2 regions of the Neobacillus sp. C211 genome follow, and region 1 is predicted to be linked to the other one. Evidence: riboswitches for the same ligand, from Rfam matches in the RefSeq annotation. Region 1 holds a riboswitch; the other holds the start of a gene.
The links. A riboswitch is a leader RNA that binds a small molecule or an ion and turns the genes downstream of it on or off. The one in region 1 is predicted to bind lysine.
Positions count from the first base shown of each region.

Region 2: it holds a riboswitch for lysine, as region 1 does, so the genes downstream of both, ACSU6B_RS07200 (aspartate kinase) here and ACSU6B_RS13545 (amino acid permease) in region 1, are expected to answer to the same signal.

Region 1 covers NZ_JBPXRO010000012.1:145,163-148,368, reverse strand. Annotated here, with positions in the region: gene ACSU6B_RS13555 (winged helix-turn-helix transcriptional regulator) at 61-420, shown strand; gene ACSU6B_RS13550 (YitT family protein) at 486-1,298, opposite strand; lysine riboswitch at 1,530-1,720, shown strand; gene ACSU6B_RS13545 (amino acid permease) at 1,825-3,206, shown strand, end outside.
Region 2 covers NZ_JBPXRO010000005.1:142,459-145,664, reverse strand. Annotated here, with positions in the region: gene uvrC (excinuclease ABC subunit UvrC) at 1-1,321, shown strand, start outside; lysine riboswitch at 1,392-1,569, shown strand; gene ACSU6B_RS07200 (aspartate kinase) at 1,683-2,900, shown strand; gene ACSU6B_RS07195 (YslB family protein) at 2,949-3,206, opposite strand, start outside.

The sequences.
Region 1 (3,206 bases):
TCGTCAAGTAATTCAAATATGTTATTATACAGTTAGAATAGTAAAAAAGAGGGATTTTATATGAGTGAACTTAACCACCAAGATTGTATGACTCATTCTGCAGAGGAAATTAAACATATATGTACTAACTTTCATAAGGCAATCGAATTTATTGGCAAACGTTGGATGGGTTCTGTTATTTATACGCTTATGGAAGGACCGAAGCGGTACCATGAAATAATATCATCTATTCCAGGAATATCTGATCGTCTCTTAACCGAACGCTTACGTGATTTAGAAAATGAGGGATTGATTGTCAAAAACGTCATTACTACCTCACCAAAAAAAGTGGAATATGAATTGACTCCAACTGGTAAAGAACTAGATGAGGTTATTCATGTGCTAATGAAATGGGTAAAAAAACGTGGGAAATCCCTGTGATGCTCGATAACTATCTTACACAAAAAAGGCTTGCTCTATTGTATAGAAGCAAACCTTTTTTGTTTTTATGGACTTGGCCGATGAAACAGCCCCATGACTTCAATTGTTTCGGTAATATTGACAAATGCTGATGGATCAACTTCTGAAATTAAGTTTTTAACTTCATTAAGTTCGTACCTAGAAATTACCGTTATCATTACGTTTCTTTGATGATTTGAGTAGCCGCCAACACCATCCATAATCGTCAGTCCTCGGTACAAGTTTGTAAGCAAATGACCTCTCATTTCTTCGCCCTTATCTGTAATGATCATTAAAGTTAATTTAGCATGATCTGTATAAATTGCATCCACCACTTTACCTGTAACAAAAATGGAAACCAAGGTATAAAGAGCAGAATCCCAATCAAATAAAAATCCACTGATCAAGATGACGACTGCATTCATGCCTGAAAGTAAAACACCAATCGGAAAATCCCTTTTTCTCGCCACAATCATGCCAATAATATCAAATCCACCGGTCGATCCAGAACAGCGAAAAACTATTCCTACACCTAACCCGGTTAAAGCACCTCCGAAAATAGAAGAGAGAATCCTATCATCGGCAATGGCATGAACGGGAATTAAATAAAGGCCGATTGAGATCATTATTACAGAAAAGATGGAATTCACGATAAATCTTTTACCTAACATTTTATAACCAATAATCAATAACGGAAAATTCAGCAGGAAATTTGCCACCCCTGTATTAACAGGCGAGATCATCCCTAAAATCATAGAAATTCCGCTCAATCCACTGCTTAACACTTCATGAGGGATTAAGAAAAGGTTAAAGGCAACCACAACAATTAGCGATCCCGAAATCATTCCAACAATCTGCATGGTAAAAATCCTCCTATGAAAAACAGGCAATTAATTCTAATTAAAAATAATACCTATTCTCTCTTTTAAAGTAAATTAAATAATTTATTAAAAAGAAACTCAATTATCTGTCTATTCTAATTGATTGAATAAAGACTTCTTATTTCTGGAATAATATATTATTGACAATTCTAAAATAATATTTATACTTTAGTAATATATTAACTATATATGATAAATCCTCATCAAAACCGATGAGGTAGAGGTCGCGGTTTTTATCAGTAAAGCGGACGAGATGAGAGAGACATCTCTGACTCCGTTTGAAAGGAAAAGCTGCCGAAGTGTGCTTTCATCTCTGAAAAAGCATGCTGGGGCTGTCTCCAAATAGGAACAGAACTGTCACGCTTAAACCTACCAGCTAAGCGTGTTGAGCTATCTTTCGGAAGGTATGATGCGGGGTATTTACAATGCCATCGATACTTCTTCGATGGCATTTTTTTATTCCAAACTCCTTCTCGAAAAAATTAGAAAAAGAGGAGTCAAGACAATGCAAACAGCAAGAGTATTAAAAGAGAGTGAATATACTAGTGACTTAACAATACAACAGGATCCAACTGAATTAAAACGAAGTTTAAAATCCCGTCACCTCACAATGATTTCCCTTGGCGGGACGATTGGCACTGGACTTTTTCTAGCTAGCGGCGCCGCTATCCATAGTGCGGGACCCGGCGGGGCAATTCTTTCCTACCTTGTAATTGGTATTATGGTTTACTTTTTGATGCAGGGCTTAGCAGAAATGGGTGCATATATGCCAGTTGCCGGAAGCTTTAGTACGTATGCAACCAAATTTGTCGATCCTTCCCTTGGTTTTGCTCTAGGCTGGAACTATTGGTATAACTGGGCGATTACGATTGCTGCCGAATTAGCTGCTGTAACTATGATTATGAAATTCTGGTTTCCACATACGCCTTCATTCATTTGGAGCGGCATCTTTTTAGTCATCATGTTTCTATTAAACTATCTTTCTGTTAAAGGATTCGGAGAAGCAGAATATTGGTTTTCCTTAATTAAAGTGGTTACAGTTATTATTTTTGTCGTTACTGGTACTTTAATGATCTTCGGCATCATGGGTAATGAAGCAATCGGCTTCAAAAACTTCACTGTTGGTGATGCTCCATTCCACGGCGGCTTTATGTCCATGCTGGGAATCTTTATGGCTGCAGGCTTCTCCTTCCAAGGAACAGAGCTTTTAGGTGTTGCTGCTGGTGAAACGGAGGATCCAAAGAAAGCTATTCCTCGTGCAGTGAAACAAGTTTTCTGGCGTATTTTATTATTCTATGTATTGGCTATACTAGTAATCGGACTGCTTATTCCATATACAAACGGGAATTTAGCAAATGGGGATATAACCGTTAGTCCATTTACGCTGGTTTTTCAAAAGGCAGGCATCGCTTTCGCCGCTTCAATCATGAATGCTGTTATTCTTACTGCTGTATTATCGGCAGGAAATTCAGGAATGTATGCATCCACTCGGATGCTTTGGGATTTGGCCCGTCAAGGCAAAGCACCGAAATTCCTTGGTAAATTAAACAAAAAAGGTGTTCCAGTCAATGCCTTAATTGCAACAACCTTAGTGGGAACACTCGCATTTCTTGCTTCCTTCTTTGGGGATGGAACGGTTTATGTATGGTTGTTAAACGCTTCTGGTATGTCCGGCTTTATCGCATGGCTCGGGATTGCAGTATGTCATTATCGATTCCGTAAAGCATTTGTCGCCCAAGGTAAGGACCTTAGCTTGTTACCATATAAATCAAAATTCTTCCCTTTTGGTCCGCTCTTCGCGTTTGCCGTTTGTGGGTTTGTTGTCTTAGGACAAAATTATTCAGCATTCACGGGTGACCAAATCGATTGGAATGGTGTTTTTGTTTC
Region 2 (3,206 bases), on a different contig from region 1:
CTCAACCCTGCCTGATCGGGTCTGCTTATACTACCATTTAGGGCAGTGCCTGGCACCATGTGTCAATGAAATTCAGGAACAACAGTATAAACAAATGACGGATGAAATTACCCGCTTTTTGAATGGCGGTTATAAGGAAATAAAAAAAGAGCTTCAGGCAAAAATGTCAGCTGCTGCTGAAGAGTTAGACTTCGAACGAGCGAAGGAGTTCCGTGATAAAATCATTCATATCGAAACCATCATGGAAAAACAGAAAATTACCATGAACGATTTTACGGATCGTGATGTTTTTGGCTATGCAGTCGATAAAGGCTGGATGTGTGTGCAAGTCTTTTTTGTCCGCCAAGGGAAACTAATTGAGAGGGACGTCTCCATGTTCCCCTTCTATAATGAGCCTGAGGAAGAAATACTAACTTTCCTCGGACAATTTTATTCGAAAGCTAATCACTTCAAGCCGAAGGAAATCCTGATTCAAGATGAAGTCGATTTGAGTCTGGCGGAACAACTGCTTGAAGTAAAAGTGCTCCAGCCACAACGGGGGCAGAAAAAGGATATTGTCCAATTGGCAATCAAAAATGCAAAAATTGCCTTAAATGAAAAGTTTTCCTTGATCGAAAAGGATGAAGACCGCACCATTAAGGCGGTCGAGAACTTGGGGGAATTACTCGGAATCTATACTCCGCACCGGATTGAAGCATTTGATAACTCCAACATTCAAGGGACAGACCCAGTATCAGCCATGGTCGTTTTCATTGATGGGAAGGCAAATCATCGGGAGTACCGGAAATATAAAATTAAAACCGTTCAAGGACCTGATGATTATGAATCCATGCGTGAAGTGACAAGAAGAAGGTATTCACGCGCCTTAAAAGAAGAACTTCCCCTCCCTGATTTAATCATCATCGATGGTGGTAAAGGTCATGTTGAAGCCGTAAGAGATGTGTTGGAAAATGAGCTAGGACTGGATATTCCACTCTCGGGACTCGTCAAAGATGATAAACACAAAACTTCCCAATTGCTGTACGGCAATCCTTTGGGAATTGTTCCATTAGGCCGAAACAGCCAGGAGTTTTATTTACTGCAAAGAATTCAAGATGAGGTCCATCGCTTTGCCATTACATTTCATCGTCAGCTTCGTGGAAAAAGTGCCTTTCAATCCTTGCTCGACGATATTCCTGGAATCGGGGAGAAACGGAAAAAGCTATTGCTAAAACAATTTGGCTCTGTGAAAAAAATGAAAGAGGCTAGTATGGAGGAATTTACAAATATCGGAATTCCTATGAATGTAGCCGAAGAATTAATTAAAAAACTTCAATCCTAGTGATTGTAAGAAAAAATAGAACATGCTATAATAAGTGAAAATTTAATTTACTATCACTTTTACGTATTAAAGTGAAGGTAGAGGTGCGAGCTTCAAGAGTAATGGTTCTGAGAAGGATGAGCTTCTAAGACGGATCATGAAAGGGAATGTTCGCCGAAGTAAAGAAAGTCTCATTTCTTTCTTTGCTGGTCCTGTATTGAATAAATGCCGGATTGTCAAGACGAATGTCTTGGAGAGCTATCTTACATTGTAGGTGCGAGAATATTTTTTCGTGTTCTAGAGCAATGAGATGCCCTTCTCATTGCTTTTTTGTTTTTTGGGGGATAAATAAGGTATTCACTTAAAAGAAGGAGAAACAAACATGGGGATTATTGTACAAAAATTCGGAGGCACCTCCGTTGCGAATGTAGAAAGAATACTAAATGTTGCATCCTGTGTAAAAGAGGAGACAGACCGTGGCAATAATGTAGTCGTTGTTGTTTCTGCGATGGGAAAATCAACGGATACACTGGTCGGATTAGCAAAAGAAATTTCCGCACAGCCAAATAAGCGGGAAATGGACATGCTGTTATCAACAGGAGAACAGGTAACCATTGCGTTATTGTCAATGGCTTTAAATCAGCAAGGGCTTGACGCCGTCTCTTTTACAGGCTGGCAGGCAGGAATCATCACAGAACCTGTCCATGGAAATGCCCGCATTTCGAATATTAAAACGTCTGCAATTGAAACGGAGCTCGCAACGGGTAAGGTTGTCATTGTGGCAGGATTCCAAGGAATCACGGAAGAAGGCGCAATTACGACGCTCGGTCGTGGTGGTTCTGATACGACAGCTGTGGCATTAGCGGCAGCCTTAAAGGCAGATAAATGCGATATTTATACCGATGTTACTGGGGTTTTCACCACGGATCCAAGATATATCAAGAATGCTCGCAAATTATTATCAGTATCGTACGATGAAATGCTAGAGTTAGCTAATTTAGGAGCTGGTGTGCTCCATCCAAGAGCAGTAGAATTTGCTAAAAACTATCAGGTGCGGCTTGAGGTACGCTCGAGCATGGAGAGAGTAGAAGGAACAGTTATTGAGGAGGAAGCAGCAATGGAACAAAACTTAGTAGTCCGCGGTGTCGCATTTGAAGACGAAATAACAAAAGTAACAGTATTAGGATTGGCGAATTCATTAACAAGTCTATCTACCATCTTTTCAACACTAGCGGAAAATCACCTGAATGTTGACATTATTATTCAAAGTACTACAGAGGGCGATACGGCTAATTTGTCTTTCTCTATCCATACTAATGATTTATTAGAAACATTAAAGGTATTAGAAGATAATAAAGCAGTGCTTGCTTATGAGCAGCTTGATGCAGAAAATAAATTAGCAAAGGTGTCAATTGTTGGCTCAGGAATGATTTCTAATCCTGGTGTAGCAGCAAAAATGTTTGAGGTACTCGCTGCTAACAACATCCAAATTAAAATGGTCAGCACATCCGAAATCAAAGTATCAGCAGTAGTAGAAGAAAGAAATATGTTAAAAGCAGTAGAAGCCTTGCACGAAGCCTTCGAACTGGCAAACAAATAAAAAAAGGGTGTCAGGCACCAAGCGTTGCCTGACACCCTATTCCCACGTTTAGTTCTTTTCCCATTTAACAGTGAAAAGGACTTTATTTGATTTCTTTACAGGATGTTCAAAGGTTTCTGCATTGGCTTCTTTTTGAAGTTCAATTTGTTGGGCAAGGAAGCCCGCTTCGAGTTGGAAAAAGTGCTCAGCTTTTGATTTCACACGCGGGACAATAACTGGACTCATTAGTTCAAATTGGATCTCAGTTTTATTTTCTTTTTTAATTTCAAGTTGGCCCCAAGAGGCTTTGGTGAAAAAATCCATAAT